DNA from 3 places in the Paenibacillus sp. FSL E2-0178 genome. Region 3 is predicted to be linked to each of the others. Evidence: predicted binding sites of a transcription regulator. Region 3 holds the regulator's gene; each other region holds the start of a gene.
The links. The regulator NrdR, encoded in region 3, represses ribonucleotide reductase genes. The targets are predictions, from matches to a motif close to AACACNATATATNGTGTT.
Positions count from the first base shown of each region.

Region 1: MHI42_RS07895 (adenosylcobalamin-dependent ribonucleoside-diphosphate reductase) is a predicted target of NrdR. The motif match lies at 4,553-4,570, and genes of this name have one in related genera.
Region 2: nrdI (class Ib ribonucleoside-diphosphate reductase assembly flavoprotein NrdI) is a predicted target of NrdR. The motif match lies at 6,890-6,907, and genes of this name have one in related genera.

Region 1 covers NZ_CP151953.1:1,719,694-1,727,773, reverse strand. The annotation lists gene MHI42_RS07915 (hypothetical protein) at 127-1,191, opposite strand; gene MHI42_RS07910 (YqhG family protein) at 1,385-2,461, opposite strand; gene MHI42_RS07905 (SNF2-related protein) at 2,461-4,206, opposite strand; gene MHI42_RS07900 (hypothetical protein) at 4,286-4,417, opposite strand; gene MHI42_RS07895 (adenosylcobalamin-dependent ribonucleoside-diphosphate reductase) at 4,757-7,408, shown strand; gene MHI42_RS07890 (DUF3737 family protein) at 7,880-7,993, shown strand.
Region 2 covers NZ_CP151953.1:6,548,799-6,556,878, forward strand. The annotation lists gene MHI42_RS28445 (ComEC/Rec2 family competence protein) at 1-2,230, shown strand, start outside; gene MHI42_RS28450 (alpha/beta hydrolase) at 2,258-3,037, opposite strand; gene nrdF (class 1b ribonucleoside-diphosphate reductase subunit beta) at 3,375-4,334, opposite strand; gene nrdE (class 1b ribonucleoside-diphosphate reductase subunit alpha) at 4,372-6,456, opposite strand; gene nrdI (class Ib ribonucleoside-diphosphate reductase assembly flavoprotein NrdI) at 6,443-6,802, opposite strand; gene MHI42_RS28470 (ABC transporter ATP-binding protein) at 7,555-8,080, opposite strand, start outside.
Region 3 covers NZ_CP151953.1:2,104,884-2,112,963, forward strand. The annotation lists gene MHI42_RS09510 (DoxX family protein) at 1-368, opposite strand, end outside; gene MHI42_RS09515 (TetR/AcrR family transcriptional regulator) at 389-982, opposite strand; gene MHI42_RS09520 (GNAT family N-acetyltransferase) at 1,150-1,698, opposite strand; tRNA gene MHI42_RS09525 (tRNA-Lys) at 1,755-1,827, opposite strand; tRNA gene MHI42_RS09530 (tRNA-Ala) at 1,834-1,909, opposite strand; gene nrdR (transcriptional regulator NrdR) at 2,156-2,632, opposite strand; gene MHI42_RS09540 (alpha/beta-type small acid-soluble spore protein) at 2,797-3,015, shown strand; gene MHI42_RS09545 (lytic transglycosylase domain-containing protein) at 3,115-3,678, opposite strand; gene coaE (dephospho-CoA kinase) at 3,678-4,274, opposite strand; gene MHI42_RS09555 (manganese efflux pump) at 4,284-5,012, opposite strand; gene mutM (DNA-formamidopyrimidine glycosylase) at 5,198-6,040, opposite strand; gene polA (DNA polymerase I) at 6,092-8,080, opposite strand, start outside.

The DNA of each region.
Region 1 (8,080 bases), 390 kb from region 3:
GCTTAGCAGCGCCGCAGCTCCCCCGAATTCCGAAACAGCCTTCCCTTAAAGCCGCTTGACACGGCTGAAGGGAAGGCTGTTTGGCATGTACAGCTGTATATAGGATTATCGCTGAAACCTTCAATATTAATGCGGTGCTGCGCCGAGCGTCGTTCCTCCTGATAGCGGCAGCGGCGGCTTGTGGAAGGTTCCGTACTTCTGGAGGGCCGTGAGCGGGAGGTACCGCTTCGCCCCTGGACCGGCAGCGGCGTATATAACTGCCGGTTCAGCACCCGCCTTACCGGCAGAGGCCGGAAGCCAGCTCTGGCAGCCTGTAATCATGAACGGAGCACCCAAGGCATCATTGCGTCCTGTCGACTGGAAGGCAAGGCTGCCGCGGCTTTTAAGCAAAGTATTTAAACTGCCTTCGCTGATAGTCTTCAGCTCAGGAGCAGTCAGCCACAGTAAATCTGCATACGGGTCATCCTGCCCGCCGCTGAGCAGAGCGGGCAGAGGAGTGCGGACTTGTTGTCCAGACCCGGTGTAGATCACCAGGGCATTAGCATCAAGCTGGCCGTCCAGGATTCTGTTTGCCTGGCTAAGGCTCCAAGGCAGTACCTGCAGTACTGAGGCATTGAGATACAGCGTCTTGTCCGCAAGCGTGAGCTTCCAGACCGGCAGCAGCGGAGCGTACAGCGCCGATAGTTCTATTTTACCGGAATAAGAGGAGGTAATCAGTCCTTCCTGCACCAGATACTGGCGCAGATCACTCATACTATAAGGGAGACCAAAGGTACCGGCTCCGTATTCACTCAGCAGATATTTGCCCCCGTCCGCAGCAGATATAATGAGGTATCCGATCCGCTGCTCCCCGTTCATCACATTGACCAGCCAGCTGCGTGTGCCCGGCCCGAGTGGATAGACCTCAGTTCCGGCATTCTTCCATTCCTTAAACGGAGCATCCGCCGACAATTGGCTAATTGTGAGACGGGTGAAATCCTGCAAGGTTTCAGATGCGGGCGCCTGTGTCATCACAAGTCCGGGCAGCAGCTCCTGCAGGACGGCTTGTGTGACAGTGGCCCGGCTGCCTATTGACGCGAGCGCCGGAGGCGGGGAGGCGCTGGCGGCGAACAGAGTCAGCCCGAGAGTCAGACAGAGGAGCAGGCGGGTACGCCGTCCGAGCGGCCCCTTCTGCTTCGCTTTGATTTTCATGTTATCGTTCACCTTTCCTGTTCCAAAGGTTAATCGCAAGAATTACCGGGTCCGGCAAACCGGAGCCCGGCAGGTTCTGCTTCATACTTTTAATTGTAGGGGACAAGCCATGAAAAGGCTGTTGCTTACTGTCGCGGCAGCCTGCAGGAATTCCGCTGTTTTTTTGTTTGCTTTTAGCGAGCCGGGTCGCATTCTATGTGCTGCGCAGGTGAAACAGCCCGTACGTTACGGCAGAAACTGCAATCTGCGGCTCATACTGCCAGGTGGTCTCTTTGCGGCGGCGGTTGTATTGCTCCTCTATGCCGAGGCGTTTCTCCTCATCCTGCTCCTTCAGCAGCTCCTCATAATAGATATCCACGATGCTCAGCTCCAGCCGCAGGCGTTCGCGGGCTTCCTCGGCCCAGGTGTAATCCAGCAGAGCCAGCTTCGAGGTCAGATATCCCTCCAGCCTGTCGGCTCCGGCAGTAACGGACAGCTCGGAAGGCTGGATGTGGATATTCTCCGGCAGCCTTGGCGTAAGCTCCCGCGAAGCCAGCCGGGCCTCGAAGTCCGGAACAATCAGCCCGGAGGTCAGTGACACCGCGATGAAATGCAGCTCTTCACGCTTAAGATCACAGGTCATCTCCACCTTATAGCAGACGGCAAGCCAAGGCTCGTAGGCGGCTGAGAACAGCGTGGTCCGCTGCCGGAGTCCCGGGTCCTCGAACAGCTGCAGGCATTTGCCCTCATCCCGTGCCGCTGACCAGATCTGCCGCAGGCGCTTGCTGCCGTAGGTCACATCCTCGCGGCGGATCATGCCCGGCCCGATGCGCGGCAGCTGCGGGACGATGCCGAAGTACCGGGCGAGGATGCTGTCCTCCGGATCAGCGGAGACCCCGGGCGGTACCACGCCTCCGGGTGCAGCTGCCGGTGCGGCGCCAGGCTCCGCGCCTGCCTCAGCATCCGCAGCACCCGCCGTGCCGATGCCGCCCGGCAGAGGTCCTGCCGCCGGGCGGACCGCCCCGCCGCGCGGCCGGGCTGCAGGCGCAGCTGCCTGCGCGGCCAGTTCATCGTACTTCTCCGGATCGAAGACGAAGCTGAAGGACAGGGTCTCCGGATCTACGCCGGTGCGCTCCACGAATCCCCAGTAATAAGGACGGTCCGTCAGCATCCGGTCCGCGCGCGGCGAGAGCTTCACCGTCACATGCAGCGGAGAGGATTCGAGAATCGTGCATTCTGTCGCTTCCAGATAATCCATGACCTGCTTGCGTACTTCAACAGGGGTTAGCATTAAGGAGCCACCTCGCTTTCATCCAGATTGGCATGGGTCAGCTCGCTGATCGTGTCACCGATCTGATCCAGCTCGCTGCGCAGCTCCTCGTCGCTGCGGGCCTCGAGGACGATTTTATATAAGCTTTTCTCAAGCGACTCCTTCTTCTCGAAGCGTTCCAGGATGACATCCAGCCCGCCGATAACCATCTCGAACATATTGATTTTTTCGTGCAGCAGGTGAAGAATATGCTCCTCGATCGTGCCTTCGGTAGAGAGATTGTAGATGACTACATCGTTCTCCTGGCCAAGCCGGTGTACCCGGCCGATCCGCTGCTCTACGCGCATGGGGTTCCAGGGGAGGTCGAAGTTGATCATATGGTGGCAGAACTGCAGATTGATCCCTTCGCCGCCTGCTTCCGTAGCAATCATTACCTGGGCGCGCCCGCGGAAGAGGTCCATCATCCAGTCTTTTTTGCCGCGGTTCATCCCGCCGGAGTAAGTGACACACTGCAGTCCATGCTCACGGAAATATTGCAGCAGATATTCCTGGGTCGCCCGGTATTCGGTGAAGACGATGACCTTCTCGTTCATTTGACGGATCAGCTCCATCGTTTTCTCCGCTTTGGTATTCGTCTTAACGGTACGGATCGTCTGGAGCAGACCCATCATCCGCTCACGTTTCGGTGAATCCGCAGGAAGCTTCTTGATCAGATTCACAAGCGTGACGAACACCGCATCCCGGCTGCTGCATACCTCGCGCTGGAGCGTAACCAGGGAGAGCATGCTGCTGAGATTGCCGCCCGCTTCCTGATATTGGTCTTTGACAAAGGCGGTGACGCCGTCATATAATTCTTTCTCCTCTAAAGAGAGGGTAAGCGGGATATTGCGCACTTTGCGCTTCGTGAAGTTCACGGGACCCTCGCCGCGGCGGTTGCGGATCATCACCTTGGAGAGCTCGCCTCTCAGCTGGACTTCGTTCTTCGGCTGGCGTTTATCGACCACGAAATTGGTAGCAAAATCCCCCTGATTCCCGAGCTGTCCCGGCTTCAGTAATGTGATCAGATTGAACAGCTCGCCGAGATCATTCTGCACGGGAGTGGCGGTGAGCAGCAGGCAGTACTTCTTGCGCAGCTGCTGTACGAACAGATAGTTCGTTGATTTCTTATTCTTCAGCTTATGGGCCTCGTCGATAATCAGCATGTCGAATTCCTGGCTTAGCAGCAGCTCCTTGTGCGGATCACGCTTCGCCGTATCCATGGAGGCGACAACAATGTCGTTGCCCCAGGAGTAAGCTTTCTTCTGTGCCACAGCTGAAATACCGAATTTACTGTTCAGCTCGCGCACCCACTGCAGGACAAGAGACGCAGGGACAAGGATCAGAACTTTACTTACGAGCCCGCGCACCAGATATTCCTTGAGGATCAGTCCGGCTTCTATCGTCTTGCCTAGCCCTACTTCGTCTGCCAGAATGGCCCGGCCTGACATTTCAAACAGCACCTTATGGGCGGTATCCAGCTGGTGGGGGAGCGGGGATAACCCGGACAGATGTTTCAGACACTGCAGCTCATCGAAGCTCGTAACGAGTCCCGATTGCTCTCCTTGTATGGCCAGCCGGGATAATCTCCAGTCTCCCCAGGGTCCGCCTTTATCGAGCTTCGACTCCAGGTCCTGCAGCCAGTTACGCTCAAAGGACAGAGGAACAGGCAGCAGCGGGGCAGGCGTACTTCCCCCTTGCGGCAAGGAATTGCGGAATAATTGCGTCATGTTGCAGCCTCCTCCGGCGCGGTTTCATATCGAAATGCGTAGCAGTAGTATGCGCGTAAAAGAGAGATTTCATAACCTGCTATCCTCCGGCTGCTGCCGTAGAGTAATCTTGCGGAGCCTTGCGGCGGTACTGCTGCTGGTGCTGCGGCGGCTTCGGCGGATCTTGAATATCCGTGGCGGAATCTGTCTTCCGGGCCCGGAAGCTTATCAATCTGGAACCTGTAAAAAAGCGAGAAAGAGGGAGAAAATCCACTATCTTTTACCGTTTTTCCGAAATTCCCGCCATGGGCCGCTTTTTTGGAAAAAGAACTCTGATACAATATGTGGTATAGTTGAAAAGCTGAGGTATACAATATATTGTTACAAAAGCTTGAAAATTTGATTATTCGCGGGTTTTTGCGGTTATTTGTTATTGACAAGAGGAACTTCCGCTGTATATGCAGGCTGCGGCCACTCAGGCGCCGGAAGTTGTTGTTGTGGGTTACAAAAAGTCTAAGCCCACACCAAGGAACGGAAGTATTACCTATCAATCATCCGGGAGGTTTTTCTATTGAGTACAGTGGAACGCAAGCAGCGTCTTGAGGGGCTGAGTGAAAAAATATTTTTGGACCGTTATGCCTGGAAGGACGCGGACACGAGCAATGCCAAGGTAGGGGATGTAGTGCTTGTCCTGACGAAGGATGATCCGAAATTTCCAACCAAGGAGGTTGGTGAGATTGTTGAGCGCACAGGCCGGATGGTTACGGTGAAGACCCGCAGCGGTGAACTCGTGCAATCGGATGTGGAGAAGCTGACACTGAATATTGAGAAGACTCCGGAGGAAATGTGGGACCGTCTTGCGGCAGCCATGGCTTCCGTAGAGCAGACTCCCGAGCTTCAGGAAGAGTGGACAGGCAAGTTCCGCTCTATTCTTGATGACTGGAAGCTGGTACCGGGCGGTCGGATTGCGGCAGGTGCCGGAGCAAGCGAGGAGCTTACGCTGTTCAACTGTTATGTTGTACCTTCCCCGAAAGACAGCCGCGGGGGCATCATGCAGACGCTGTCCGAAATGACGGAGATCATGGCCCGCGGCGGCGGTGTTGGCATTAACTTATCCTCGCTGCGTCCGCGCCGCGCGATTGTAAGAGGCGTGAACGGATCATCCAGCGGCTCAGTGTCCTGGGGCGGTCTTTTCAGCTATACGACCGGACTGATTGAGCAAGGCGGAAGCCGCCGCGGCGCGCTGATGCTGATGATTAATGACTGGCATCCGGATGTGGTGGACTTCATTACCGTGAAGCAGACGATGGGTCAGGTAACCAATGCCAACCTGTCGGTATGCGTGAGCAATGCCTTCATGAAAGCCGTCAAGGAGGATCTGGACTGGGAGCTGGTCTTCCCGGATACCACCGATCCGGATTACGATACAATCTGGGACGGCGATCTGGATAAATGGAAAGCGGACGGCCGCCGCGTCATTCCTTACCGTACCGTAAGAGCACGCGATGTGTGGCATACGATTATCGAATCGGCCTGGAAGTCGGCTGAGCCGGGCGTAGTGTTCATGGAATATTACAACCAGATGTCCAATAGCTGGTATTTCAACCCGATTATCTGCACCAATCCATGCGGTGAGCAGGGTCTGCCGGGCTGGGGCGTGTGCAATCTGTCGGCCGTCAACCTCTCCAAATTCTACGATGCGGAGAATCACGACGTGGACTGGGCAGATCTGGCGACAACGACCCGCTATTCCGTGCGTTTCCTGGACAATGTCATCGACAAGACACCTTATCATTTCCCGGAAAATGAAGCCAACCAGAAGCTCGAACGCCGCGTAGGACTTGGCACAATGGGATTGGCTGAGCTGATGATCAAGCTGAATATCCGTTACGGCAGCCCGGAATCTCTGGAGTTCCTGGACAAGCTCTACGGCTTCATGGCGCGCGAAGCTTATCTGGCTTCTGCTGAGATCGCTGGCGAGAAGGGATCTTTCCAGGCTTTTGATACCGATAAATATCTGCAGAGCGGCTTCATGCGTAATATCACCGAGGTCTATCCTGAAGTCGGCGAATCCATCCGTAAGCATGGCATGCGAAATGTTACGGTAATTACCCAGGCACCTACAGGTAGTACTGGAACCATGGTCGGCACTTCGACCGGTATCGAGCCTTATTTCGCATTCAAATATTACCGCCAGAGCCGTCTGGGCTATGACGAGCAGTTCGTGCCGATTGCCCAGGAATGGCTGGAAGCCCATCCGGGTGAAGAGCTCCCTGAATACTTTGTTACTTCGATGGATCTGTCCGCTAAGGATCATATCCGTGCACAGGCTGCGATTCAGCGCTGGGTGGACAGCTCGATCTCCAAGACGGCGAACTGCCCGTCCGACTTCACCGTTGAAGAGACTGCCGAGCTGTACGAAATGGCCTTCGACCTGGGCTGCAAAGGTGTAACGATCTACCGTGACGGCAGCCGTGACGTACAGGTACTGGAAACGACGAAGAAGGAAGAAAAGAAGGACGCTCCGGCGGCAGTTGAGACTGCTGAAGCTGAGCCCGTGGAAGCTGAAGCTGCTCCTGCTCCAGTCACAGTTGCAGCAGCACCTGCACCGCAGCCTGCGGCTAATGTAGTGGACAAACAATACAAGAAACGCCCGCAGGTGCTGCGTGGCGCTACTTATAAGATCAACACGCCATTCGGTATGGCGTATATCACCATCAACGATCTCGACCGCACGCCGGCCGAAATCTTCCTGAACGTCGGCAAAGCCGGCTCCGACGTCTTCGCCATGGCGGAAGCACTGGGCCGCGTCTGCTCGCTGTTCCTGCGCTACGGCGACCACGGTGAGAAGGTCGAGCTGCTGATTAAGCATCTCAAAGGCATCGGCGGCTCCGGCGCCATCGGCTTCGGTGCGAACCGCGTCGAGTCCATTGCCGACGCTGTAGCCAAGGCGCTGGAGACCCATGTGCTGAACAACGCCCATGACGATCACGTGCCTGCACCTATCGCAGCTACACTGGAGCTCGATTTCAACGAAGCGCTGAACGCCGAGCTGAAATCAAGTGTGCCAGCTGCGGCTACTGATGATGGGCACGGGGGCCATGGTGCGCATAGCCACGCAACTGCTTCGCGGGATCTCTGCCCTTCCTGTGGTAGTGCATCGCTGATTAATATTGAGGGATGCAAGACTTGCGGGAATTGCGGGTATAGCCGGTGTGGATGAGGTAGGTGGACTTGTAATTTATAGAATTGTGTGTGAAGGATCATCAAAGTTGCTAAAGTGACCACAAATGATGATAATAGTGGATCATGAATGTTATGCATAAATATTCTGCGGTGTTTTCATGCATTTAAACGCATGAAAATCAGCGGTGTTGAATTTTAATGAATACAATAAAAGTCCCGAATAGGAACCTCCTATATCGGGACTTTTTGATGTGGGAATTATGATTATAAATTACCATACCAAGCGTCATCGACTGGCTCTATGATCTCGGCAATTTCTTTTTGGGTGATTGCGTTTGCTTTATGAAGAGAAACCTCTTTATTTAGGAGAGATCGCCTTAAGTCTTTTTATTTGACTTAAAGTTAACTTTAAGTTGTAAGCTAAGTTGAGATATGGGGATTAACAATGCAAACTATTGATCAACTAAAGCTAACCGGAGAACGCGCATAATTTAAGAGTAAGAATCTTTTGATTCAAAATTCTACTTTTGCGGAAGGTGTCTGGTATAGGCATCATGTATATATGAATGACTGTGTCATTGAAGCACTTAAGATGTTTCGCCGGGCAAGAGATATCCGTTGAGAGTAATCAGGGGATGTGTTACGTGGAGAATGTGATCATTTAGGATGGAAGGATAATCAATACGGATTTGACTTTGAATATTCCACC
Region 2 (8,080 bases), 3.9 Mb from region 3:
CGCTGTAGCTGCCCTATGGCAGCGGGGAGACCGGGTAGTCATTGAAGGAGAGCTGGCCCAGCCGCAGATAGCGCGTAACTTCGGCGGATTCGATTACCGGGCTTATCTGCTCACGAAGAAAATCCACTGGCTGTTAAAAGGGAGCGGAACAGCCAGTGTTAAGATTGCCCCTCCGGCATCGTGGCAGCTATCCGGCATTCTGCGCTGGAATGATAGAATGCGCGCCACCCTCGGCGCAGAGATGGAGCGCTTATTCGAGGAGCCGCATGCTGGTTATATGAAGGGACTTGTCATCGGCATCCAGGAGGATCTGGACCCGGAGACCTTCAAGCAATTCTCACAGCTGGGGCTGACTCATATTCTGGCGATCTCGGGAATGCATGTTGCGGTTTATGTCGGGGTGATCTTATTTCTTCTGCGCCGCTGCCGCTTCACGAGAGAAACAGCACTCACGGTAACATTACTGCTTGTACCAGCCTACGTACTGCTGTCCGGTGCCGGACCGTCAGTGGTTCGCGCCGGGATAATGAGCATGATTGCTCTGCTTGCCGCAAGGTTCGCTATCCTTAAGGATGGAATGAACATTCTGGCCGCTGCCGCGCTGATGATGCTGGTATGGAACCCGTATCTGCTGCTCAGCGTCAGCTTTCAGCTGTCCTTTCTGGTGACAGCAGGTCTCATGGTATATACGCCGCTGGCCGCGCCATTGTTCAGATGTTTACCTAACTGGCTGGGCAGCGCCCTCTCGGTAACCATCATTGCGCAATTGGTCTCTTTCCCGCTAACGATATATTATTTTAACCAATTTTCGCTGCTGTCCTTTGCCGCCAATCTGCTGCTTGTGCCTTTCATCACGTTCCTGGTGCTGCCGCTTGGTACGCTGGCGCTGCTGCTTGGACGGTTCTGGAATACTACAGCCCTCTTAACTGTGCAGCTTGCAGAGCTGCTGAATAATGCTACGTTTGCGGCGGTAGAGTGGGTAAACGGGTTTACGGCAGGTGTGCTGATCTGGGCTTCACCTTCATTACTGTGGATTTGCCTATACTATTATCTACTTTACGGTGTGTTGTATGCGTTGAAGAGACGGACGGAGATTACGCTTGCTCCACAGTATATGGAGGATGAGACCCGGCCGCTGGCCGAGCTGGAGCTGCCGGGAAACAGCCGTGGTAAGGCCGGCAATACCAGCAGTAACAAGGCGGTCCCAGCGGCAGCTGCGAACAGCAGAAGAGCCGCGCTGGCCCTCCAGGCATTTCCGCATTCAGACGTTACGCGCTGGAGCAGTCTCGCCGCTATGCTGTGCGCTGCCAGTCTGGCGCTTCTGTTGTACAGAGGCTACAATGCGGAGGACCTGAACGGGACGGGAGCGATCAGCTACCTGGATGTGGGGCAGGGAGACAGCATCCTGATTACCACGCCGGGCGGAGCCCATATTCTGGTGGACGGCGGCGGAACGGTGAGTTTCGGGAAGAAGGAAGCATGGCGAATCCGCCGCAGCCCGTTCGAGGTCGGAGCCAAGACGCTGCTGCCGCTGCTGAAGCAGCGGGGCATCCACCGGCTGGATGCGGTGATCCTGACGCATGGTGATCAGGATCACGCCGGAGGGCTGCAGGCTGTGCTGGAGGGTATGCCAGTGTCTGCTCTGCTGTTCAACGGGACGCTGGCAGATACGGAGCCGTACACCAAGCTGATGACTACAGCGCTTGCCGCAGGAGTCCGGCTGTATCCGGTACAGCAGGGTATGGTCCTGACTCCGGATGAGGCGGCGCAGCTGCATTTTCTCTGGCCGGAGCCGCCTGCGGACGGGCAGACTCTGCTAAACGAGGTAGAGGATCAGAACCACGAATCGGTCGTGTTTCGGCTGGAGATGAACGGCCGCAGCTTTCTTTTCACAGGCGATATGGACCAGGCAGCGGAGGAAGCGATATTGCAATCCGCACAGCAGGCCGGAATACAGGCAGGTAAGCCCATCGACATCCTCAAGGTCGCCCACCACGGCAGCAAAACCGCCACCAGCGCAGACTGGCTGACCTTCTGGCATCCGGCCGCGGCGGTAATCTCTGCGGGTGTGAACAACTTGTACGGGCATCCGAATGGAGATGTACTAGCGCGGCTGGAGGACGCAAATACAGAGGTATACCGGACCGACCAGCATGGCGAGGTTCAGCTCAGGGTGGGTAAGAAAGCGATAATAATGAGACATAAGCTTAATATGAAGGATACGGAATAAACTATTTACGATGAACAAAAAAATACATCAAACCCTTTTGCATTCCTTGGGTACGTCACCTTTATGCACCCACATGTCGACCATTTGATTAAAGAAGTCTGGCCTCGCCAGAGAGACCCCATGTCCAATGCCAGGGATGATCACGCCATTACAATTGGAGCTGGCAGCAACAAGATCCTTAGCGGATTGCTTCATCACAGCTTTTTCTTTCTCACCTACTGTAAACAGTATCTTGCCTGTGGCCTCACTGAAACCGGCTGGAATAGTGAACGTCATATTCTCTTCCAGCACTGCGATCAGGGCGTCAGGCTGCATCCGGCAGCTTTCTGCATAATATCGTTCAAAGTATTCATTGCCCAGATATAGTGTCTTAGCTTGAAGCCTGGAGAACCATCTCTGTTTAATTAAAGGGAAGGTTAGTCTGACTGCCGGTCCAATCCACCTTTTAGCGTACGACATGGGTCTGACCAGAGCACTGTTTATTATGGCAAAATCAATGAGCGCAGGTCTCAGGCTTACCATCTGGACAGCAACCTGTGCACCTAAAGAGAATCCGACCAGGACGACTTTCTTTCCGCCTGCCTTTTCTCCGATTATTTGGATTAATTGTTCTGCACTGCTTTGAATTGAAAATATAACGTCATCATTACTTAACCCGTGTCCAGGCAAGTCTGGAACCATGCAATGATAATGGGCGAAATATTCCACTTGTCTATCCCACATCCAGCCGCTCACTCCGCCACCGTGCAAGAATACCATCAGATAAGATGCGCTTTGATCTCCATACTCCTGATAATGCATAACCAAGCAAGCTCACTCCTCATTGGAAAAAATTCACTCCTACTGGTACGTTCCTGCATGGAGTTAGTCTCAAAAAAAGCACCCGTCAGCTTGTCTCTCAGCTGGCGGATGCCTTATTAATTAAAACCATATAAGCTGAATAAAAGAATATAACCATAAGCGGGAAGGACCGGAAGGGAATTTTGGAACTGAAGGAGCGTTAGAGTTCGCCTTTGTATACGGATTTCAACCGCGAACAGCGGGTTCAATCAAGAAATCTGTATACGGGCAGCGGCCGGAAGTCCAAATATTCTCTGTAGTGACGGCTGAGCTTTAAGTTAGGTTCTTAGATTCAGCTTCTATTTCAGAAGCTGAAATCCTCATCCCGCAAAGGCTCCACGTTCATCGCACGGACGTAGCCGTTGCCTTTTTTGGAGAAAAAGTCATGCTGCTTGGTGTGGGTGCTGATCCCGTTCTGGACGATCGGGTTGATCTCTTCCTCTTCGAACAGCGGGTCCAGCCCCAGGTTCATCATCGCCTTGTTGGCGTTGTAGCGCAGGAAGGACTTCACTTCATCTACAAGCCCGATCTGGGCGTAGATTTGCTCGGTATACTGCTCCTCGTTGGCATGCAGCAGACGCAGCAGTCCGACCAGCGTCTGGTAGACATCGCGCTGATCGTCTTCGGACAGCTCCTCGAAGATCTCCTGGGCGAGCACGCCGACGTAGACGCCGTGGATGCTCTCATCCCGCAGGATCAGGTCGATGATCTCGCCGCTGCAGGTCATTTTGCCCTGGCCGGCCAGATAGAGCGGGTAGAAGAAGCCGCTGTAGAACAAGTAGCTTTCCAGCAGAACAGAGGCAGCCATTGCCAGATAGAGGTCTTTGGGCGACTCAATCTTCTTGTAATATTCCGAGATGGTCTCTGCCTTGAATTGCAGGAACGTATTGTCCTCCACCCAGCGGAAGATGCCGTCGATCTCCTCGGTAGAAGCCAGGGTTGTGAAAATACTGCTGTAAGACTTCGCATGGATCTGCTCCATCATCCCCATGAAGCCGAGGACCGCCTTGCGCTGCAAGCCGTCCACATGCTCCATAATCTGCGGCATGCCGACGCCGCCCTGGATGGTATCGAGCAGGGTCAGTCCGCCCAGCACCTTCATATAAGAGTCCTTTTCGATCTCGCTCAGCGTGAGCCAGGACATTTTGTCATCGGATAATGGAATTTCGTCATCGGTCCAGAACTGCATAATATTCTGATTCCAGAACATCAGCGAGTAGTCGTCATCGGGACGGTTCCAGTTCACGGCTTTGATTGCGCTCATAATGATCTATTCTCCCTTTCTGTACCTGTGCCCGCTCTTAGATGGAGCAGGACAGGCATTCCTCGACAGACAGTTTATTGGTCCGGGTGTAGTACAGGGATTTCAGCCCTTTGTGTGCCGCATACAGGTAAGAGCGGGCCAGCTCACGGGTCGTTACATCACTGTTCACATGCAGGACCGTCGAGATACCCTGGTCGATATGAGGCTGAATTTCCGCAATCAGGTCAATCACCTTGAACTGGTCCATCTGGTATGCAGATTTATAGAAGAACACATTGTCCGGACGCAGGTAAGGCATCGGATAGTAGGTGGTCGAGTTGGCATAGGTGCGGGTCTCGATCTGTTCTACAATCGGCATTACGCTGGACGTGGCATTCTGGATGTAAGAGATGCTCGCAGTCGGCGCAATCGCCAGACGGTAGGCATGGTACAAGCCGTTCTTCATCACATCATCACGCAGCTGCTTCCAGTCCTCGGTTGTAGGAATGTAGATGCCCTCGAACAGCTCCTGCGCTCTTGCAGTAACCGGACGGTAGTCTGTAGTCAGGTAACGGTCGAAATACACGCCGGACGCATAATCGGATTCTGCGAAGCTATGGAAGGTCTCGCCAGTCTCCGCTGCGATCTGCATACTCTTTTCGATCGAATGGAAGTTCATCGTCATGAAGAAGGTCCGGGCGAAATCGCGGGCCTGCTCACTCTCATAAGCAATCTTGTTCTTGGCAAAGTAACCGTGCAGATTCATCACACCCAGGCCGACGGAGTGCATCTCTTTGTTCGCTTTAGCCACACCCGGAGCATTGGAGACCGTAGTCATATCGCTGACTGCAGTCAGTGCGAGCATGCCTTCATGAACGGATTCACGAATCTTGCCATGCTCCATCACATTCACAATGTTGAGGGAAGCCAGGTTGCAGCTGATATCACGGCGGATCGCGTCCTGCTCTCCATAGTTGTTAATCTCGGAAGTCTCCTGCAATTGGAAAATCTCGGTGCACAGGTTCGACATCTTGATCTGACCCACATTACGCAAGGCGTGGGCGTTATTGGCATTGCTCTTGTTCATAATATATGGATAGCCCGATTCGAGCTGGATCATGGCGATTTTGGTCAGCATGTCGCGTGCGCTCATGGCAACCTTCTTCTTCACGCGCGAATCAGCAAGCAGGGTATCGTACATCACGTCCAGATCCATATCATCCAGATGCGTTCCATACGCCTGATACACAGTATAAGGAGCGAATACATGCAGCGGCTGATTATCCTGTGCGAGCTTGTAGAAGCGGTTAGGCACGATCAGGCCGATAGACAACGTCTTCAGGCGTGTCCGTTCGTCTGCGTTGATTTTTTTGCTGTCCAGGAATTCGAGTACATCCCAGCCGAAAATATTATAATAAGCCGCGCCCGAACCCTTGCGCTGACCCATCTGGTCCGCGTAGGAGAAGCCGTCTTCCATAAGCTTCAGGACAGGCATGATGCCCTTGGCAGCATCCTCGACACCCTTAATCGTCTCGCCGCGCGAGCGCAGCTTGGACAGATTGACCGCAACACCGCCGCCGATCTTGGACAGCTGCATGCAGGTGTTCAGTACATAGTTGATCGAATTGAGCGAGTCGTCCATTTCCAGCAGGAAGCAGGAGACCATCTCACCGCGGCGGCTCTTGCCGGCATTGAGGAAGGTCGGGGTAGCCGGCTGCAGGCGCTGCTCCATCATTGAGCGGGCCAGCGTGCGGGCTGTCTCCACGTTGCCGCGTCCCAGATGCAGGGCCACCACAGCTACGCGGTCCGGGTAATGCTCAAGATATTGCTTACGGTCATTGCTTTTGACGGCATAGTCTGTGTAGAACTTGGAAGCCGCCATATAGGAAGGGAACTGGAAGTTATATTCGTGGGCAATCCGGTAGACGTCCTCCATCTCAGCTGCGGAATAACGGTCATACAGGTCCTCGTAGTAATCATTGGCAATCATATAATCGATCTTCGCTTTGGTAGTTGTGAAGGTCAGGCTGCGCCGCTCCACATCCCGCATGAACTCGGCTACTGCCTCCTGGTCCTTATCCAATTGGAAAAAGCCGCTTTCGTCTCTCTTCATCAACATGTTGTTCAGTTCAATATGCCGCAACCCGGTCCACCTCCTGTTTTATGCGCTGTACATCACCAAATGTTCCCGACAACTCAAACTTGCCGACCACCGGTACGTTGTAACGCTGTGCAATTAAATCTGCGCTGTGCGCGTATAGCTCACCCCAGTTTTTGTTGCCGCTCGCGGCGATGCCTTTGAGCCTGGAATGGTTCTTCTCTAAGAAAGAAGCTACCTTCTCTGGAATCTGTCCAAATCCGGTGGTGTATGTAACAAGCACGTAAGGCTCGTCGATCGTCATATGCTCTTCGATTTGAACAGCGGGAAGCTTCAGCTTATTAATGAACCTTCTAACGTTGCCGGTCTTGGAATCGTAAGCAATCAGCATGGTTCCTAACCTCCTATAACATGTATCTATTTCTACTTGACAAATGATGACGGCAATTTCACTAGATTTATTGGCTTTTCTATTATATACACTATATTTAGTAACGTTTAATCATTTTACTACCATATATTGAAAAGTCAATAGACCAACTGGTCCTTCTAACCCCCTGATTTGCCCGTGAAAAAGGGAGAAAACCACGCCCCGCCTGCATTCTATTCTCTTATAATTTATTAGTATTTTTTTTAAGCTTTTTTGTGGGCCGGTGTCGGGTGAGAATTGAGTCCTGTAGAATGGGAAGTTGCCCTTTGCAGCCGCTGACGCTCAGCCAACTGGTACCCGGACAAATGTGCAGACCAAACCCCCAAGCGATAAGCCGCTTGGGGGTTGTTGTTTTTTTGCAGGACAGAGCCTGGCGAGGATAAGTTGCAGCATGTTAGGTGCTGGACCAGGTGAGCGTACGTAGGGGAGCGCACCGTCAACAGAATGAAACGGACTCAAAAGCTCATATTTCCCTGAAAAACCCTTTTCCGGTACATAAGCGGACCGAAAATCAGCTATCTTGCTCATTTGAGCCTGAAACAGGCTGTCGCAGGCCAATTAACGGAATCTGAGTCCGCTTAGCCGGCAAATCTGCCCCATTTCGGCAAATAGCGGATTTTCAGTCCGCCTGACTGGCTGAGGTTCCCCGATGGGCTATGGGGCTAAGATAAGCCCCGCCAAGCACTATATTATTCCCCGTGTGAGCAGCGCCGTCACGAACTCATAATATGACTCCGGCTCTCCTCCAGCAGCTCGGCATAATATCCTCCCCGCTGCCGCAGCTCACGGGGATGTCCGGATTCGGCGATCCGGCCTTCCTTCATCGCAATGATAAGATCCGCACCGGCAATCGTAGACAGCCGGTGGGCGATGATCAGCGTCGTTCTGCCGCTGGCGACGTTGTCGATCGCCTTCTGGATCAGCTTCTCTGTATGTGTGTCGATGTTAGCGGTGGCTTCATCGAGCACGAAGATCGCCGGATCATGGGCGATGGCCCGGGCGAAGGAGATCAGCTGCCGCTGGCCGGCAGACAGGGTGCCGCCCCGCTCAGTGACCGGGCCCTCCATCCCACCGGGAGAGCTCAGCACGAACACTTCCGCGCAGGAAGCCTGCAGCGCTTCCAGCACGTTCTCCTCGGCAATATCATCGCCAAGGGTGATGTTGTCGCGGATTGTGCCGGAGAACAGGAAGACATCCTGAAGCACGACGGAAATATTCCGCCGCAGATCATCCAGCCGG
Region 3 (8,080 bases):
ACAGGCTTGCCGCCGATTGTCAACTTGTTGCGGGCGGCAAAGATATTGGCGGGAAGCATTGCGATAAGAAGCAAAACGAGGCACACAGAAGCCGCTGGTGAGAAAGCTGGCAGAAGGATACCGATAGCTCCGGCAATTTCCAAGATCCCGGTAACCGTCACAATCCATTCTTTCTGCGGAAAAGCAGGCGGCATCATTCTTACCAAATCAGACCGCCGCCGCCCCCAGTGAGCAGAAGCACCCATTAGCAGCATTATGGATACTGCCCATTGAATGGAGGTATGCCAGTCATTCCAATAAGTCACGCCCAGGAGACCAACCACCCGAAACAGCAAAAAGGATAAGATGAGCGCTATAAAAGGAACCATTTTATAATCCTCCCTTAACTTTATTTTTTCAGAATTCCAGCCATAAAGTCCGATACCTCTTTCGCTGCAACTGACTTAGATGATGGGCGCAGGGATGCCCGCACACGCAGACCCAGTGACAGCAGGACGAACAACTCCGCCGTCTCATCAGGGTTCACGTTTTCTTTAATCACCCCGTGCCTTTGACCCGTTGTAATCCACTGCCTGGAGACTGATACCGACCGCTCATGAAAATGCTCAAGCACTTCCGCTACCGCCGGTTCATTCTCCTTGCCCAGCAAGTATAGAAGAACCTTATTGGTCGCTTCATGGCTGTCTTCCAATCCTGCAAGGCTCCTGGAGATGGCCAGCATCGGCCCGTCGAACGTTTTGTTAAGGCTGCCTGCCACTTCTTCCTCAAAACGTTCATTCACAGCTTCAAGCCTCTCCTCCAGCACCCAGGCAAAAATCTCATCCTTGCTCTTTACATAATGGAATATTGCACCCTTCGATAATTGCGATTGCTCCATGATATCCTTTAAGGTGATCGCATGGCAGCTTTTGACCCGCAACAATTCCTTGGTTGCATCCAGTAGTTGCCGGATGGTCTGCTTCCGGCGGTCTGAGTTCTTCATGGCGATTCTCCTCCTTCGTCCTGCTTTGCTTTGACTTTATTTATCATGATTATACATACCGACCATCGGTTTGTAAATAGAAACAAAGGCTCAGATACCCGAGACAAATAAAAAAGAACAGCAGCTCTGCCGTTCTTGGGGACAATCAAGCCTTTCTACTCCCAGGCCTAATCTGTATATCTCGCCATCATATATGTACTGTAATATTTGCCGTCTGACAGGATACGGTCCTTCTTCAGTATCCCTTCAACTTCAAAACCAAGGCTTTGGTACAAGCGGATCGCCTTCTCATTGGTTTCCAGAACGCCGCTTAGAATGATCTTGGTTATTCCGTTTGCGTCAGCCCAGGAAATGGACGCCTGCAGAAGGTTTTTACCTACTCCGAAGCCCCAATATTGTTTCAAGACTCCTACCCCAAATTCCACCTTGTGCTTAAACCGCTGAAGATCATGTCCTTCACACCGGGAATAACCAATGATTCTGCCGTCCGCTTCCGCAACCAGACATATATTCCGCGGATGGTTCGTATCCCTTTCGATAATTGTTTCAAATCCGGCTTCATCAATAAAAGCTTCTCCCGGCACCCGGTCCATATGCTCGGTCTCCCCGTCAACCTGAAGCCTTACCCCAGACAGAGACTTCGCGTCTGCCTTAACTGCTGAGCGGATCGTGTAATTCAGACCTTTCACCTGGTATTCCTGATTATTAATGATCATGGAAATATCCCCCTCCAGACAACAAAAAAACGGCATCTCTGCCGTTTCTTCTGTGATGGACTCTCAGGGGCTCGAACCCTGGACAAATAGATTAAGAGTCTACTGCTCTACCAACTGAGCTAAGAGTCCGTAGTATGGTGGAGAATAGGGGGCTCGAACCCCTGACCTCATCGCTGCCAGCGATGCGCTCTCCCAGCTGAGCTAATTCCCCATACGCTTGATTTCGAATCACATTATGTATTCTGAAATCCATTTTGAGCGGTCCGCTCAAGTCGCTTTCAAGTTGTTATGTTTCGTAGGCGACTTCTATATAATACAGAAATTCAGCATCAGTGTCAACACTTTTACAAAATTAATTAATTTCTATGCAGAGGCGCTTCACACAGAGGCCAGCCTCACAATATCAAGGCTAGCCCCTTTATGCCAGGAATGGCACATTACCTCTTCACAAAGCCTCCTACAGCCCGTCCAGCTCCTCAGTACCCTTAGAGAGCAGTCCCTTCAGTTCCTTCATAAACATGTTGATGTCCTTGAACTGGCGGTACACGGACGCGAAGCGGACGTAAGCTACCTCATCTACAGGATAGAGCTGCTCCATGACCAGCTCGCCGATCTGGCGGCTCTCGATCTCGGCCAGGGCGATGCCGCGCAGGCTTTTCTCAACCTCGGATACGATGACTTCCAGACGCTCTACGGAAACGGGACGCTTCTCGCAGGCACGGATGAGGCCACGGAGGATTTTGTCACGACTGAATTCTTCGCGGCTGCCATCTTTTTTGATGACGATCAGCGGGGTCTCTTCAATCATTTCGAAGGTGGTGAAACGGCGGCTGCACAGTTCGCATTCGCGCCTGCGGCGGATTGACTTATTCTCATTGGCTGGACGGGAGTCAAGCACTTTGGTGTTGGTGTGATCACAGTAAGGGCATTTCATAAGCTTCATCACTTCCTCATAATAAGAATGGGTATGCCCCGCTCCTGAAAAACCAGGCTCTACGGGGCTTATGTTAATTTCCAGAAATCACCGTTTATTTGTTGTTATGAATATGGCAAGTCCGGCACATAATACAGTTACCAACCGATAGGAGGTGAACAGCAATGAGCCAAAACAACAGCTCCAATAACCTGGTAGCTCCAAATTCACGCGGTGCCTTGGAACAACTGAAATTCGAAGTTGCCCAAGAACTAGGTATCACCCTCTCCCCAGATGGATACCAAGGCAATAAAACATCTTACGAAAACGGTTCGATCGGTGGTTACATCACTAAACGTCTTGTAACCCTGGCTGAACAGCAATTGGCAGGTCAATACAAATAACCTGTCTCCATAAGCTTGCCTAAAGAAGTATTGAACGGCCTCCGGGCCGTTTGATGCTTCTTTTTATGTCGGCACAAACGCAATATTTAAAGCAGAGCCTCAGAATTCACTGTAGAGCTCCGTGTATTGGTCATAATAATAAATGACGCGCTGTACATAATGACGGGTCTCGCCGAACGGGATATCCTTCACAGACGCTTCTGTTCCGTCCCACCGGCCTTCATCCAGCCAGCTCTGTACTTTGCCGGGGCCGGCATTATAAGCGGCTATAACCGCTGTCCGGTTGCCGTCAAACTGCCGCGAAAGCGTAGACAAATACCAGGTGCCCAGTTCGATATTGGAGGATGGCTCTTCTTTTAGCCGCTCCAGCGACACATCGGGAAGCTTGGCCTTTTCCAGCGCCCACTTGGCGGTATCCGGCATCAGCTGCATCAGTCCGATCGCACCTTTTTTGGATTCGCGTCCGGTCTTGAAATTGGTCTCAACGCGGATAATCGACGCCACCAGGAACGGATCCATCTCATAAGTAAGGCTGTGTTTGCGGATCTCATCTTTATAATGTATCGGATAAAACCACGACATCCAATTGGTGCCCAGGAACAGGATCGCTGTAAAGCCGATAAACAGCACCAGCAGTACTCTTTTTTTGCGCAGCCACTTCATCATGAGAGGCCCAGCCTGTCCCACAGGCCGGCAACCTGCCGCTCCGTAGCTACGGGATCACCGCTGTTGTCGATCACATAGTCGGCTTTCCTGCGCTTCAGTTCGATGTCCATCTGCGATTTCAGCCGGTTCTCGGCTTGTTCCAGCGTCATTCCGCTCCGCGCCATGAGCCGGGCCAATTGGACTCTGCGGGGCACATAGACCACAATAATCTGATCGAATAAATTGTCCAGCTGTGATTCATAGAGCAGCGGAATATCCACAATAACCAGCCGCTGCGGATCTTCCTGATCTAACGCATACATACGGTCCTTAATTTCTGTGCGGATCGCCGGATGTGTCAGATTGTTCAAGGTCTGAAGTGCTTCCGGATCCCGGAAAACCATCTCCCCCAGCCTCGCCCGGTCCAGTGTTCCGTCCGGCTGCAGAATCGTCTCTCCAAAAGCCTGTGCAGCAGCGGCCAGCACCGGATGTCCGGGGAGCATAACCTCTCTGGCGATAACGTCGGCATCCACCAGAGCAGCTCCCTTGGCGACAAACAGTGCGGACACGGTGCTTTTTCCGGAGGCAATCCCTCCGGTTAAGCCCATAATCATGTACTCACCTCATAATAGCTTCATTATACCCATTGCAATTAATAATAACGCCGGCAGAACAGCCGCATGCTTCATCCAGTAGCTGCCTGACAATCTTAGTCCTGTCTTCATCCCCAGCAGCAGAAATGTTCCGCTGAACACTGCGATCATCAGCGAGGTTGACACCGGGCTGAACCCGAGCAGCGCAGCGCCGAGACCGGCACCGAAGGCATCCAGCGACAACGCAATGCCCAGGACCATGGCTTCCATGGAGGAAATACTCCCGGAAGCATCCATATCGGCGGAAGACGGGGTGCGGAGGATCTGAATGACTACTCCCAGATGCCGGAGCTCCAGAGAGAATACAGCCGGCTTCAGCGGTTCATCCTCTTCCCCAATCGCAGCGGCAGCAGCCGTCTCCAGCAAGGCTTGCCGGTCTGGGAGCCCGTCTCCGGCGCCCAGCTCTGCTTCCCCCTGCTCCTTCTCTTTCTGTGTCAGCATCTGGAACAGCGACCAGCAGCCCATCAAGACGAGAATAACCGCTCCGATACTGGAAGCGGCATGCGGTGAGACCACCTTGGCCAGCAGCACGCCGACCTGCATAGACACACAAATGACTACCCCCGAACAGAGCGAGATAATCATAATTGAGAGCAAAGGAATTTTCATTTTACGCAGTCCATATGTAATGCCTACACCAAATCCGTCCAAACTTAGAGCAAACGCAAGCAGCAGCAATGACAACAATGGGCTCAGCACCCGCAATCCCTCCCGTGAAGAACCGGAACCTGGCGGCCTTGTTAGCCGGGTTCCGTTCGCCTTAATCAGCAATCTTCACACATTATATGGGCGGGACGGGTAGTGAGTGCCTGCCTTTTGATGGAGCATGGACAACACCGCTTAGAATTTCCTTATAAATCCACTTCATAAGCCCGGCTGAATGCTTACCTTATCTGCACCGGTACAGGCTGGCAGCTCGGACAATAATGCGTGCCCCGGCCGCCGACAACACTTTTCTCAATCAACGTTCCGCAGGTAGCGCAAGGCTGATCCTTGCGTCCGTATATGCGGTGCTGATCCTGATAGTTCCCGCTCTCCCCCTGGCCGTTGACATACGATTTCACTGAGGAGCCTCCCGCATTCACTGCCTCTGTCAAGGTTGCAACGATCGCATGATGCAGCCTGGCCAGATGGTCCTCCGAGAGAGAGTTTGCGGTTTCTTCCGGATGAATACCGGCACGGTGCAGAGATTCATCCACATAAATATTGCCGATACCGACGATATATTCCTGATTCAGCAGCAACGGCTTAATTTTGGTGCTTCTCCGCGAGACAATCTGTTTGAAACGCTCCAGGGTGAAATCTGCATCCAGCGGTTCCTGTCCCAGCTTATTCAGCGGCTTCAGCAGCAGATCCTCACCCGGCTGGAACAGATGCATCGTTCCGAACTGGCGCACATCGGTATAACGCAGCTCCGTACCATCGGTGAAATGGAAAATCACATGAGTATGCTTGTCCAGCGGCTCGCCCTCCCGGTAAACACCGTAACGGCCTTCCATCCGCAGATGGGAGACCATCACAAGTCCATCGAAGACAAACCGCAGGAACTTGCCTCTGCGCTCAACCGTTACTACGCTATGGCCTGCCAGCATATGGGCAAAAGCCTGAATATCATCCGGCCGCTGAATAATCCGCGGCAGCCGGACGGTGACATGCTCTATCTGCTTGCCTGTAATTAAATCATTAAGTGTTCTTCTGACTGTTTCGACTTCCGGCAGTTCCGGCATAATGGCTCACCTCCACTCCATTATACCGGATATCCAGCGGATGCGGGGAGCCTATTTCGCTTCATACCAGTTACTGCCAAAACTTACCTCTGCCTTCAATGGAACGGACAGCTTCAGCGCTCCGGCCATAACCTCCGGCAGCAACTGCTTCATCTGCTCCAGTTCATCTTCCGGCACCTCGAACACAAGCTCATCGTGCACCTGCAGCAGCATGCGGCTCTTCAGGCCGCGCTCGTACAGGGCCTTGTCCATGTGAACCATTGCCAGCTTGATAATATCGGCAGCCGTTCCCTGGATCGGTGTATTCATGGCGGTACGTTCGGCGAAAGAACGCAGATTGAAGTTCTTCGCATTGATCTCCGGCAAGTAGCGGCGGCGCTCCAGCAAAGTGGTCACATACCCCTGCTTGCGTGCCTCGACCACGATATCATCCATATAGCGGCGGACACCCTTGAATACTTCGAAATACTGCTCAATGAACTGGGCCGCTTCCTTGCGCGGAATGTTCAGGTTCTGTGACAGGCCGTAATCGCTGATGCCATACACAATCCCGAAGTTAACCGCCTTGGCGGAACGGCGCATATTGCTGTCCACCATATCGGCTGTAACGCCGAATACGTCCATCGCGGTCTTCGTGTGAATATCCATGTCTTCTACAAAAGCTTCCTTCATCCGCTCATCGCCGGAGATATGTGCCAGCACCCGCAGCTCAATCTGCGAGTAATCCGCCGCCAGAATCGACCAGCCGGGTTCGGAAGGCACGAACACCTTACGGATCTTGCGGCCTTCTTCCAGCCGGATCGGAATATTCTGCAGGTTCGGGAACTGGCTGCTGAGACGTCCCGTTGCGGCAATCGTCTGCCGGTAGAAGGTATGGACCTTGCCGGTCTCCGGCGAGATTTCCTTCAGCAGGCCTTCCACATAGGTGGATTGCAGCTTGGCAATCGAACGGTATTGCAGGATCAGGCGCACAGCGTCATGGTAAGGAGCCAGCTTCTCCAGTACCTCGGCATCGGTGGAATACCCGGTCTTCGTCTTCTTGACGACAGGCAGGCCGAGCTTCACGAACAGGATTTCCCCCAGCTGCTTCGGTGAATTGAGATTGAATTCTGTTCCGCAGATCGAATAGATTTCTCCAACCAGCCTGGAGATCTGTGCTTCGAATTCTTTGCCGAGCTCTATGAGGTCATCTTTGTTAACCGCAATACCCTGCTTCTCCATATCGGCAAGAATCCGCGAGAGCGGCATTTCCAGATCCTGAAACAGTCCGGTCATCGCGGTCTCTTCCAGCTCCTCCTGCTGCTTCTGCACGATGCCGAGCACGGTTGCGCTCTTGCGGGCTACGTGGTTTCCGAGAATCTCAAGCTCCGGTATTCTATATTTGGCCCCTTTGCCGAATACATCTTCATCAGGCGATAAGCGGGGCAGTCCGTATTTGCTCGTGAGGTCATTCAGATTCTGGTTCGCTTCCGTCGGGTCGAGCAGATATGCGGCAAGCTGGACATCATTAGCAGCTCCGGCAAAAGCAATCCCCTGCCAATGCAGCGCCAGATCGGCACGGTGCAGGTCATACCCGCTCTTCGGCGCTTTGTCATCGCCGAGCCAGTGCCGCAGCGGCGCCGCTGCCGCGCTCTTCAGCAGGGCAAACGGCACAAAGTAATGCTGCTCCGGCGAAGACAGCCCGAGGCCAATGACCTCTGCACGGTGAGGATTCTCACCATTCGATTCCACATGCAGCGCCGAAATGCCCGGCAGCGCAGCAATCAGGTCAGCCAGTCCGGCTTCATCTACAATAGTGATATTAAGCGCTGCCGCTTCCACCGCTGCTGGATCTGAACTGCTGCCATCGGCCGTATGGGAATAGGCGCTCAGCGACAGGCGTTCGAGCAGGGATTTGAATTCGAGCTTAGCGAGTGCAGGACCGGCCGTATCCGTATTGATCCCGCTGAAGACCATATCCTCCCAGGCATGCGCCAGCGGAACTTCGCGGTAGATCGTCGCCAGCTTCTTGCTCATGATGGCGCTGTCAGCATGCTCCTC